DNA from 3 places in the Priestia sp. YIM B13491 genome. Region 1 is predicted to be linked to each of the others. Evidence: riboswitches for the same ligand, from Rfam matches in the RefSeq annotation. Region 1 holds a riboswitch; each other region holds the start of a gene.

What was found. A riboswitch is a leader RNA that binds a small molecule or an ion and turns the genes downstream of it on or off. The one in region 1 is predicted to bind thiamine pyrophosphate.
Region 2: linked by a shared signal. The riboswitch ahead of ACFX4E_RS23765 (thiamine phosphate synthase) and the one ahead of tenA (thiaminase II) in region 1 are both predicted to bind thiamine pyrophosphate.
Region 3: linked by a shared signal. The riboswitch ahead of ACFX4E_RS09515 (acetylornithine deacetylase) and the one ahead of tenA (thiaminase II) in region 1 are both predicted to bind thiamine pyrophosphate.

What each region holds. Positions count from the first base shown of each region.
Region 1 is NZ_JBHZOR010000004.1:283,516-287,825, forward strand. It holds gene ACFX4E_RS16405 (aldehyde dehydrogenase) at 1-948, shown strand, start outside; gene tenA (thiaminase II) at 977-1,666, opposite strand; TPP riboswitch at 1,761-1,858, opposite strand; gene ACFX4E_RS16415 (TspO/MBR family protein) at 2,085-2,831, shown strand; gene ACFX4E_RS16420 (hypothetical protein) at 3,134-3,316, shown strand; gene ACFX4E_RS16425 (sodium-dependent transporter) at 3,493-4,310, shown strand, end outside.
Region 2 is NZ_JBHZOR010000009.1:61,319-65,628, forward strand. It holds gene ACFX4E_RS23750 (thiazole synthase) at 1-266, opposite strand, end outside; gene thiS (sulfur carrier protein ThiS) at 272-475, opposite strand; gene thiO (glycine oxidase ThiO) at 472-1,599, opposite strand; gene ACFX4E_RS23765 (thiamine phosphate synthase) at 1,583-2,206, opposite strand; TPP riboswitch at 2,328-2,428, opposite strand; gene ACFX4E_RS23770 (hypothetical protein) at 2,587-2,802, opposite strand; gene crcB (fluoride efflux transporter CrcB) at 2,850-3,239, opposite strand; gene ACFX4E_RS23780 (fluoride efflux transporter FluC) at 3,240-3,638, opposite strand; gene ACFX4E_RS23785 (amino acid ABC transporter substrate-binding protein) at 3,980-4,310, shown strand, end outside.
Region 3 is NZ_JBHZOR010000002.1:680,098-684,407, forward strand. It holds gene ACFX4E_RS09500 (ABC transporter permease) at 1-2, opposite strand, end outside; gene ACFX4E_RS09505 (ABC transporter ATP-binding protein) at 1-763, opposite strand, end outside; gene tenA (thiaminase II) at 756-1,427, opposite strand; gene ACFX4E_RS09515 (acetylornithine deacetylase) at 1,433-2,710, opposite strand; TPP riboswitch at 2,825-2,927, opposite strand; gene ACFX4E_RS09520 (MupG family TIM beta-alpha barrel fold protein) at 3,147-4,157, opposite strand; gene ACFX4E_RS09525 (PTS transporter subunit EIIC) at 4,154-4,310, opposite strand, start outside.

The DNA.
Region 1 (4,310 bases):
CTAACGCCTAGCGTATCTCGCGTTATACAAGAATTACTGGCTGAAGCTTTTGACCCAGCATTTGTGACGGTGGTTGAAGGGGCTGTAGACACGACAAGCCTGCTTTTAAAACAGCCCCTTGATTATATTTTCTTTACGGGAAGTGTAAATGTAGGGAAAATTATTATGCAAGAAGCAGGGAAGCAGCTTATCCCCGTCACGCTTGAGCTAGGCGGAAAAAGTCCGTGCATTGTACATGAAGACGCAAACCTAGATCTTGCAGCGAAGCGAATTATGTTTGGTAAAGGGATGAATGCAGGCCAGACGTGCGTTGCTCCTGATTATTTGCTCGTGCATAAAAAAGTGAAAGCGCCGCTTGTAGAGAAACTTCGCGAAGCAATTTCTCAATTTTACGGTAGTAATCCACTTGAAAGCGACCGCTACGGCCGTATTGTCAGTGAGCGTCATTTTACTCGGCTAGTTGAGTTTTTAAAAGACGGAAATGCTATAGTTGGAGGCGGGTACAATAAGGACACGCTAACAATAGAACCTACGGTGTTAAGTGAAGTAAGCTGGACATCAGACGTTATGCAAGAAGAAATCTTTGGGCCTATTCTTCCTATGATTGAATATGAAACACTAGACGAAGTCATTCATAAAGTTCAAGAAAAAGCTAAGCCGTTAGCTCTTTACTTATTTACAGAAAGTGAAGATGTGCAAAACGTCATAACGGAGCGCCTTTCATTTGGAGGAGGCTGTATAAACGATACGCTTATGCATATCGCTACATCATATTTGCCGTTTGGCGGAGTGGGAGAAAGCGGCACGGGTCAATATCATGGAAAAGACAGCTTTCAGACATTCACTCATTTTAAAAGCATGCTGTCTCAAACAACCAAGTTTGATTTGTCATTCCGCTATCCTTCGGAAAAACAAAGCTTGAAAATGATCAAAAAACTATTGAAATAAAAGAGCCTCCTGATAGGAGGCTTTTTCGTTATTTTGAAAGGGAAAGCTGAGAAAGCGGCCATTTTTCTTGGGTATATGCCATTTCCCAAAATAAATACTCCAGTTCACAGCTTTTGATGAAGTGATCTTTCATACGGTTACGTTCTTCTTCAGTCGCTTGTTCGGCGAGTTCATCAAGCTTGTTACAAAACCATTGTGTTGTGCCATTCATTTCTTCATTATTATAAAACTGAATCCATTCATAAAAAGGATGAGAAGGAGATGGATTTACTTGTTCTGTAATGCGCTGGCCAATTTCAACGTACGTCCATGGACATGGAAGAAGCACTGCAATGATTTCTGCTAAGCTGCCTGTATGCGCAACACTTGTCATATGGTTAATGTAGTGGCTGGCCGTCGGTGAAAGCGTCTCAGTGTGAAGGTCTTCATAACGTACGCCTGCTACTTCACAAAAATTATTGTGAGGGTGTACTTCACTATGTAATACCGTAGAAATGCCGGCATTAAAGGCTTCCATTTCGGTACGCGTGCGGCATTTTGTTAAAGCAGCGCCGTAAATGCGAACAAATGCTGTTAAGTATTCATAATCTTGAGAAACGTAGTGAATAAGCGCTTCTTTTGGCACGTTTCCTTCAGCAATTCCTTTAATAAAAGGATGGTTAAAAATGGCTTCGTAAATATAGTTTGCTTCTTGTCTTAATTGAGATGAAAATGACATCAAAATCCTCCTTTAATATGAGGAAGTCACAAACAAGCACATAAAGGAAATAAAAAACACTCCGTTTATAAACGGAGTGGCAAAGGACAGTAAAAACTGAACATTGCCACTTTCCTACGCTGGTATGAGCCAGATCAGGTTCAAAGGGATCAAGAAAACTTGTCTCAGCCGGTGGCACCCCTAGTGGACTTCCTATTAATCTAAGTTTAACTTACCATATATTCTGAAAAATAGAAAGAGTTATAGGGAAATGTGCGCTAACCGTTTTTATTTTTTAAAGAGGAAGCTTCTTAAAGCTATTTTTAATCATTTTTGTTTAAAAATGCATATTTTTAGGGAAGAAGAGGTATTAATGAAGGGAAGAGCCGTTTTCGTCTCCGAAACACTCCCATATAAATAGAAGAAAGGAGAGAACAAAATGGCGAAATTTCGTTTGTATGCTATATTAAATGCAATAGGCTTGGCTATTACACTGCTTGTGAATTATTTAGCAAATGCTATTCCAATAGGAGGCAAAACAACGGGAGAAGCTTCTGCGCAAGTTCCTACGTTGTTTACACCAGCTGGTTATGCCTTTGCTATCTGGGGCGTTATTTATTTATTATTAACCATTTGGGTTATACGCCAATTTTTTGCAAGAGAAGATCAAAAGGAAATATATGCACGTATCGGCATTTGGTTTTTTCTAAACTGTTTGTTAAATAGTGCGTGGATCTTTATTTTCCAAAACGATTACTATAAGTTATCCCTTTTAGTTATGCTCTTTATTCTAGGCACATTAATGATTGTGTATTCCATTATTCAGCATTCTCGAATGACGACATGGTTTATGCGTCTGCCAATTTCGCTTTATCTTGGATGGATTTCTGTTGCGACTATTGTCAATGTGTTTGTCGTATTTCAAGCAAATGGAATACAGCACTTGCTTGGCTTAAACGAGTTAGCATGGACGATTATTATGCTGCTGGTAGGAGCTGTGCTGGGCATCATGTTTACATTAAAAAACCGAGACGCTGTTTATCCGCTTGTTTTTATTTGGGCTTATATTGCCATTGCAGTGAAGCAAAGTGGAAATCAGCCAATTGTCATGACTGTCATTATTTCGATTGTTTTATTAGCAATTGCCATTATTGTGGGACTGATTAAACGCTATAGACGTTTTTAAAAAGAAGCTCTAGCTTTTGTAAGCTAGAGCTTTTTATGATGCTCTTTTGATTGTAAAAAAGCAGCTGTAAAAGCAATTAAGCTAATTAAAATACCAAAAGGAACAACAATTGGTACGAATGATAAAATAAATGTCATAAGTGTAACCTCCATGTTGCATCGGTGCATAATGAAAAATTCAACTTTTTTAAATTGAAGTTCCGCTATTATAGTATGCTAGGCTTTATGTTTGGAGCCTATATGTTTAGAAATAAACGAAAAAGGCAACATACGTTACATACAGGTTATATAGGAGGAGTTAAAATGGAAACATATTTAGTCGCTTACACAGATAAAGATGATATGGAATATAAACAAGTGACGTGCGAGAGCTATGAAGATGCAGAGCGTACGGTCCTTCGTTTAGAGAGAGAAGGGCATATGCATATTGAAGAAATTTCAAATCAAGAAGCCTACCGTGGAGATGAATCATCGTACAGAGAATAAATTTTGAATAGAAACACCGACCTTAAAATGAAGAAGCAGCTGCTTCTTCATTTTTTCTATTCTATATAGATATCGTTTTATAGAAAAAAGTAAAACGGGAATGATTTTCTTCTGCATTTATGGTACAGTACTAATCAGGTGAGTTTTGAGTTTAGAAGAGGAGAGAGTAACATTATATGAGTAAAGGAAATCAGTGGTCTTCACGCCTCGGTTTTATTTTAGCATCTGCTGGGGCAGCAATTGGTCTAGGAGCGATATGGAAGTTTCCATACGTAACGGGAACCAGTGGCGGTGGAGCATTTTTTGCGTTGTTTATTTTATTTACGATTTTTATTGGATTGCCGCTTCTGTTGGCAGAATTTATCATTGGAAGACATACGGGAAAAGAAGCGATTAGTGCTTATAAGGCAATTGCTCCAAAATCCGCTTGGGTATGGATTGGCAGGCTGGGAGTACTAAGCTGTGTCGTTTTGCTTTCCTTTTACAGCGTCGTTGGCGGCTGGGTGATTTTATATACGATTATGAGTGTAACCGGTATGCTAAGCGGAAAAGAGTACGGCGCGTTGTTCAATGCCGTCATTAGCCAACCTTATGTAGTATTAGGTGCACAGGCGCTGTTTTTATTAATTACAGTGTTTGTTATTTCAAAAGGCGTACAAAAAGGAATAGAGCGTGCTAATAAATACATGATGCCGCTGTTATTTATTTGTTTTATCATTATCGTGGTGCGTTCTCTAACATTAGACGGAGCAATGGACGGAGTAAAGTTCTTTTTAAAACCGGATTTTTCAGCCATTACAGGGTCATCTGTTCTCTATGCGCTCGGTCAGTCGTTTTTCTCGCTTTGCGTGGGATTATCCTGCATGGTGACATATAGCTCTTATTTAGGGAAAAAAGTAAGCTTGACGCGTTCAGCTGGCACTATTGCTATTTTGAACTTGTTTGTTTCGCTGCTGGCGGGCTTGGCTATTTTTCCAGCCGTTTTTTCGTTTGG
Region 2 (4,310 bases), on a different contig from region 1:
GAAGCCTTTGCTAATTTAGCAATACGTACGGCCTCTTCTGCATTTTTTGCTCCAGCAGTGTTAGGCAAAAGAGTGAAACGCTTCACATCAAGCGCTTCTAATAAATTAGGCTGATTTTGATCAAAAATATCCATTCGTCTAACAGCAAATGTTAAAATTTCGGTCTCCGACTCTTCTACCGCTTGACGCTGAGTCGTAAAGTCTGGAAATTTCCCTGTTCCTAATAATAAACGTGAATTAAATGTATATTGTCCAATTTTTAACATACTCTTCATCCTCCTCCTACAAATGAAACGACTTCTAATGCATCTCCATCTTTCAAACTTGCATCACTATGTTCTTCTTTTTGTAAAATATTCTTGTTTAGCTCAACAATTACCACTCGTTCATGCAGGTTCTGAGCCTGCAACAAGTGCTGAACCGTTTCAATTTCATCTCCAACAGTAACGGTCTTACCATTAATGATTAGATTCAATGAACTCCCTCCATTACTCTAGTTAGCTGAAATGATGTAAAAAATGAATGATTCGGCTTTTTCCCTAACAAAGCATCAGCCATAATTTTTCCAGTTGCAGCACTTAATAAAATACCATTTCGGTAGTGGCCAAACGCCATGTGTAGATTCGCTATTTCAGGATGCTCTCCTAAATAAGGCCAGCCATCATTTGTTTGTGGACGAAGACCTGCCCATGCTTTTTCAAATGTAGCATCTTTAATAGCCGGCAGAAGCGCAGAAGCTTTATTCAGCAAAAATTGAATACCTTGTGCAGAAACCGTCTTGGTAAAATCATGCTGTAGCTTAGTTGCCCCTATTACGATTCTTCCACCAGTCTTTGGCACTAAGTAAAAACCTTCATCTAAAAAAATCGTTTTAGAAAGCAGTGGCTTATGACTTTGCAGAGCAATACACTCCCCTTTTACAGGAAACACCTGACCTAAATGTTCAGAAGAAATAAAGCGTTTAGCCCATGAGCCTGCTGCAATAACTACTTTTTCTCCATAAAAAGAGCCTTTGGACGTCTGTACACCTTTTACCGTTTCATTTTCCATAATAAGAGAATGAACGTCACAGTATTCGAATACATCTGCTCCGTGATACAAGGCTCCATGAGCAAGAGCCTGGGTTAACTTAGCCGGAGCTAGCTGGCCGTCTCCCGGTATTGTAATGGCTCCGTATATGTCTGGAGAAAGCCCGGGTTCTAACAAACGCGCTTCTTTTACATCGATCCATCTTACATGTTCATCCCACCGGTGGTGCTGAGCGGCTTTTTTCTTTAATACGTGTGCATCTTCTTCTGTTACAGCAACTTTTAATAAGCCTTTTTGAATGAGCTCTACGTCGATGGCCGTTTTTTCTTTTAGTTCCTTCACCAGTTCGGGAAACATGCTTCTGCTCTTAATAGCAAGGTCTAAAAGAGGACCTTCTTCATCAATTTCAGCTTGAGCACCTAAAATACCAGCGGCTGCACTTGAAGCTTCACAACCAATTTGATTGCGTTCAAGAATAGCTACTGACGCTCCTTGTTTTGACAAATGATAAGCGATAGAAGAGCTGATTATACCTCCTCCGATTAACAGTACATCATAATGCTGCTTCATTTTCTCCACCTCCAGATGTCCATATATGAGAATATTGTTTAATCGCTTTAAGGGGATCTTGCGCAAGCATGACACCAGACATCACAGCTATACCGTGTGCTCCTGTTTGCAGCACCTCTTTGGCATTTACAGGTGTAATTCCTCCAATGGCAATAACCGGTATCTGCACAGCATCTACTACTTCTTTTAGCGCTGCTATCCCTCGACTTCTTAATCCTTTTTTTGAATGTGTTGAATAAATATGTCCGTATAGAATGTAGTGAGCACCATCTTTTTCAGCTTCTAAAGCCTCTTCCACAGAGTGAACTGACTTTCCGACCATGAGAGAAGGAAATGCGTCTATAACAAACGAAACGTCTAAACTATGATAGGCAAGCTGTACGCCTTTTGCTTTTAAAGCATGCGCTACATCAACTCGATCGTTCACAATAATTTTAGAGCAACAAAATGGCAGGCTTTCTAGTAAACATTGAATCTGCTTTGCCGTTTTTTCTTTTTCTCTAATATGAACGGCGCCCGCAAAAGGCGCGATAGCTGTTAAAATTTTTTGAAGCTCTTCGATTGGCTGCTTATCTGTTGTAATGACATGAAATTTAGGAATATCCACATGATCGAAACCTTTCCATTCAGAATAAAGAGAAATTTCAATCACTTCATCTTGTGTAGAGGGCTTTATTACATACAAAAAACCACTCTACAACGTAGAGTGGTTAGCATGCATCTTTATGTAAACATGATCGCCACTTCCCTACGCTGGTCCAAACCAGATCAGGTTCAAAGGGTCCGAAATACATTCGTCTCAGCTTCAAAAGCTCCCCTAGTGATTGCTATTTATTGATTTTGTTTTCGTACTTAAAATTATAACACAACTAGATGTAAATACAATATCCCTTTATGCTCTTACGGCTCTCTTCCTTTTATAGAGGTATCTTTTAGGCTTCTTTACTAAGAGGCTCGGCGCACCGCATCATTCTGCTTTTTATATGGTTAGTAATCGGTATAGTCGTCGAATTCTTCTTTGTCTTTTTCCTTTTTCCGATCCCATATAAACAGCAGGAGTAACATAATAAAAGTTAGAATATAAAAACCGTAAAAAATAAATGCTGCCACAACATTTATAAATAAAAATAAAAAACCGATGATCTGACCTGCAACAGCTACAATCAACAAAATGTATTTCCAAACTTCTGCTTTTCTATCCATTCTCTACTTCTCCGTCTTTTTGTTTTTCCCTACTAGAAACGTTCTCTTTACTTAAATAAAAACGTCCCTGCCAGTAAACCGACTGTAAATAAACCAACTGTTCCAAATGCTGAAATCCCCACGTACGCCAACATTTTTCGATAAGATTTTTCTCGAATTAACTGTACGGTTTCCACACTAAACGTTGAAAAAGTGGTAAAGGCACCAAAAAACCCAATGCCAATCATTAAAAATATTGAATCATCATAAGCATGACTCGGAACCTTTCCATAATAACTACCGTAAAAAAGACCAAGTCCAAACGCACCGAGCAAGTTTACAAACAGCATTGATACTGGAAAAGGAGGGTTTGAAACTGTTTTTGTAACTTTTAAACCCAAAAGATAACGGCATATTCCTCCAGCTGCCCCGCCAAGTGCCAAGCTCACTATGCTCATTTACTTCACCTCATGTACTTTCACTAAATTTTTTCCTGCCGCTTCACCGCATAGATAGCCTGCTAAAGCAAGAAAGATTCCACCTACTAAAGAGACAAATACATAAATTGCTCCACCAAATAAATGGTGCTGAGTGAGAGAAATGACATCTCCTGCAAACGTTGAATACGTTGTAAAACCGCCGCATACGCCAACTCCTAGTCCAAGCTTTATCCATTCTTTTGGCTTTTTCCACACAAAAAATCCTGTTAATAGGCCTAGTATGAAGCTTCCTAATAGGTTTTCAATTACCGTTCCTATTGGATAGCCCGTATATAATAAGGAAAGATTCAGCAAATAACGTGCATATGTACCAGCGATAGCACCAAAGGCAATTGAGATTAAGTTTATGGCTTTCATCATATCGCTCCGTTTCATAAATTCTTCTTTAAGTGTACCATAAGGAATTTATTTCTACCTTAACATTTAACTATATGTTTATTGCACCAAAAGTCATGAAAAAATGAAAGAGAAAATCGTCGCATGAAACTTCCTTTTTACTCCTCAAATCTCCCTTAAAAATCCACTAAATCCAAATTTTAAAATCTTTCTGTATCCTTATGACAAACCGTGTATAGAAGGTATATTTCCCTTATTTTAAGTCACATTAATCGTATAAGTTTTTTTTGTTGACTTTTGCTGTGTTCTTGTTTAGTATCACAGAGTATCATTTCCTATCAGAATACTAGGGGGTTTAGAAAATGAAGAAATTTGCTGCACTTTTGTCGCTACTATTAGCTTTCACAGTTGTGCTTGCCGCATGCGGTTCTAGCTCAAAAAATGAAGCAAACAATGGAGACAATAAATCTTCACAAGAAGATTTATATAATAAAGTGAAAAAAGATGGCGTATTAACAATTGGAACTGAAGGTACATACCCTCCGTTCACTTTTCATGACGACAAACAAAAGCTAACTGGGTTTGATGTAGAATTGGCTCAAGAAGTAGCTAAACGTCTTGGCGTAAAAGCTGAGTTCAAAGAAACACAGTGGGATGGCATGTTTGCTGGATTAGATGCTAAACGATTTGACA
Region 3 (4,310 bases), on a different contig from region 1:
ATGTGTTCACCTTCGATCTTAGCTGTTCAATTAAATAATCTTTCACATCAAGCACACGCTGTTGATTCAAATCTTTTTGCGTTCGAGGCCTGCTAAGCGGTACTTTAATCTCTTCAAGATGACTTACCGGCTTGTCTGAAAAGATAAAAATACGATCTGATAAAAACAGGGCTTCGTTTACGTCATGAGTGATAAATAAGATGCTATGTTTACGCTTTTGCCATTGTTCAAGCAGCCATTCCTGCATTGATAAACGCGTAATGGCATCAAGCGCACTAAAAGGCTCATCTAAAAGCAGTACGTTAGAACCGCTTAATACCGTTCGCAGAAAAGAAACACGCTGCTTCATCCCTCCGGATAAATCACTTGGAAAACGATTTTCATACCCTTTTAAACCAAACTCTTCGAGCAGCTGAGATACTTGCCTATGAGCACTTGCTTTTGACACATTGTGAAGCTCAAGCGGCAGAGCTGCATTGTCTAAAATCGTGCGCCACGGAAGAAGCAAATCTTGCTGCGGCATGTAGCCTACTTTTCCAAGCCGTTTTTCATAAGACTGTCCGTTAATCACGATATCGCCTTCACTCTGCTGTTCAAGGCCTGTAATGAGACGAAACAACGTACTTTTCCCAGAACCGCTCGCTCCAACGATACTGACAAACTCGCCTTCTTTTACGTCTAAGTTTAATGATGTTAAAATCGGTTGATCACCGTTTTTGTACGTAAAACTGACGTTTTGAAAAGATAACACAGACTTATTCATGAATTGGCCACATCGCTTCGTTATAAGCCATATCCCAGAACATATACTCAAAACGCGTTGTATTCAAGAAAATTTCTTCGAGCTTTTCTAACTCCGCTTCTGATTTGTCTTCAGTAAGTGAGTCGAATAAATTAATACACCATGTCGCTAGTTCTCCAAATTCTTCTGAGCTGTACATTTCAATCCACTCACGATAAAACTCATTGTTAGCTCCAGGCTTTTCACTGAGTTCTTTTCCTATTTCCCAATAGCTCCACATACAAGGCAAAAGAGCCGCCACTAATTCAGCTAATGTGCCGCTTTGACCAACGTGCAGCATATAGTGTGTGTATGCAAGCGTTGTAGGAGATGGCTGCGCTTTTTCTAATTCTTTTTCACTGATTTCAAATTTCTTGGCATACTCACGGTGCAGGCTCATTTCTTCGTTTAATGTAGAATCCAAAAGTGCAGCAAATTTCCCCATCGTTTGAACATCAGTAGCTTTCATGGCTCCAACCGCAAATAATTTTGCATAATCAATTAGGTAAAGGTAATCTTGAATCATGTAAAAGCGAAACTTCTCCTTTTCAAGCGTTCCGTCTCCCATTCCCTGTACAAAGGGATGATTATGATTTTGACGCCAAATAGGCTGCAGCTTTTCGTATAATCGTTCACTAAATTTCATGATGATCACTCCTTATGCGTATGCAGCCACGTATAAATGAACTGCAACATCACTTTTGTATATTGAACAAGCTGATTTATATCTAATTGTTCGTTCACAGCATGTGCATTTGCTAAATTTCCCGGACCATAAATAGCGGCCGGAATCCCCGCATCAGCTAGCCATCCCCCGTCTGTTACGCTAGTTGACACATCGATTGGGGGCTTTTTCCCTTCAATTTGTTCATGAGTATGTGCAAGCAGCTGTACTCCAGCATGATTTTCATCAATTTCTAATGACGGGAAGATTTCTCCTCTGTCTTCAATCATTGATGTGCCTCCCCATTCAAAGGTTGGCAGGTTATCTTTTAACCATGGATCTGCTTTTGCAATAGCTAAAATGTATTCTTCCACTTCTTTTGATACTTGGTCGTATGATTCATTGGGATAATAGTGAACGGTGACCCACAGCCTGCATTCATCTGCAATAAAAGCAGCATGTCTTCCCCCTTCGATTACTGCTGGATTAATCGTATTTGTTCCCGGCAAAAATCCTGGATAGCTTTTTGTAACAGCCCAGTGGCGCTCCAATTCTTGCAGCCCTCCGATCACTTTTGCCATCTTCTCAATAGCACTCGCAGCTAACAGACCTCCTCCAGCATGAATCATACTTCGGCGTGTACCGTCATGATAGGTTTTACTGCTTTTTATCGTAATCCATCCCGTGATTACTCCGCCTTGACCTTGAATATGTAAATCACTCGTATCAGCAACAAGCGCAAAGTCAGCTGTATATCCTTTCTGACAGCATTGCAGCGTACCTGCCTCTCCCACTTCTTCTCCTACAACGGATTCAAAAATCAAGTCTCCCGGCAGTTCGATTCCTGCTTCTGTTAAAAGCTGGACTGCAAATAATGCTCCTGCCAAGCCGCCTTTCATATCAGCAACTCCGCGTCCGATTATCATGTTGTCTTTTACTACAGCTTCAAACGGATTTGTCTCCCACTTTTCATTTTCTTGTACCTCAGCTACATCCATATGCCCGTTAATAATTAAGCTTTGATAGTCAGCTGATTTTTTCCCTTTTAACGTGCCCACTACAATAGGATCGTTGCAATATAAATCCCACATATCGATGGAAAAACCGCAGTTTTTAAGGAAATCCGCTACGTAGCGCTGCGCTTCATGAGAATTTCGTGCAGGAGGCGCTGGCGTTTTATATGCAACAAGCGTTTTTACTAACTGGATTAGCTCCCCTTTGCGCTCCTCTACCTGTTTGACAAGCAAATCAATTGTTTCTTCCATGTATGACACCTTCCTTTACGCATAAAAAAACACTTCTTTCGCAGGAAAGAAGTGTTTTTGTTTATATACAAAAAATTATTATAACGAGTTCGTAAGGAAATACCATACAAAACATCCATTACAATACCTCTTTCCTACGCTAGTATTACCTAGTTCAGGTTATAAGGGTTAAGACTTCTCGTCTCTCTCAGCTTAGAAAGCACCCCTAGTGGCGTTGTATCTCTATAAAATTAAACGATTATCATATGTTTACCTGTAATAGTTTTATCATAGTAAAGCGTTTTATTCAATAGAAAGGTTCATGATTCAGCAATGAAAATAGTTTCCTTTTTAGTAAAATAAAAAGCACACACTTTTTTTAAGCAGTGTGTGCTCTTTACTTTTATAAGCTTACTAGTTAGCTATCGGCTTCTTTAAAAATACACCGTTTTTCCATTCAGACAGGAATAAGCTCAAGTTTTTGCCCCGGTTTCACTAACGAAAGCAGCTCATGATCTTCTTCTATCACATACCCAATCACGTTCACATTCGCATTTGCAGGCAAATTCGTTTTAGCTATTTGAACCTCTCCTCTATAACGTCCGTAGCCATCATTGTCCATTGTAATTGCTCCGATTCTGCGCTCGACTGTATGAAATGGCGGCACTGGTTTCACAGATCGTGTATCAACTAAACGCAGAGCGTCTCTTGATACATCTGGACGCACGCTGTACGTTCCCTCTATATGAGGTGAACGAATGCGCAGCGGAATAATGCTGCTTTCTTGATATTGAACCAAACGCTTTAATAAACTTGAACCGGCGCATGGATCTCCAATATAAACCTCCGCTACTCCGCAGCCGTATAAATCTACTGCAGAGGTAAAAGGGCATCTATTACGGTCTTTTTCTCTAGTAGGAAGACCTTGATAAATAGGGCCTCTCTTTTCGCCTTCCCCGGGAATATAAGCGCAGACTGGGATACGAAGTTCATTAAATAAATCTGTCTGCTGTTGAAAAAACGTTTCTTCAAGCCCTGTTTCAGGTCGAGGATAAAAATTATGCCATGCAAGCAGCTGATGATGATGAAGACCTGCACATAAGAGTGCTTCAATTTCTTGTTTGGATAACGTACTTGCATTAACAGCAATATAAAATTCATTCGCAAGCGAAAGAGTTTCTGCTGTGCTAAACCCATCGTCTAGTCTAATACCAGATACGCCAAGTGAAGATAGCGACATAAGGCTTTCGATACCTAAATGAACCGGCGTATGCTTGGATACGTCTGCATACACGCTTATTCCACAATCTCTAGCCACATACAGCAGTTCTTTTGCCCGTTCAGCCAAATCTCCTTTTTCCTCTGGAATGTGAAGCGAAGTGAATGCACGTGTGACGCCGCACTCACTTGCTTCTATTAATCTTTTTTTAGCATCACTATCATTTAAATAAAACGAAATGCCAATCATTCAAACTCTCTCGCCATTTCATCGTTGAATCCAAAGAAATACGTACAAACAAAGCCGGCTGCGTAAGCAACAACTAACCCGAGTAAATAAAGAAGAATTTGATGCGCATGAACTAAAAACGTAAGCGGCAAACCTGAGACTCCCACTGCTACA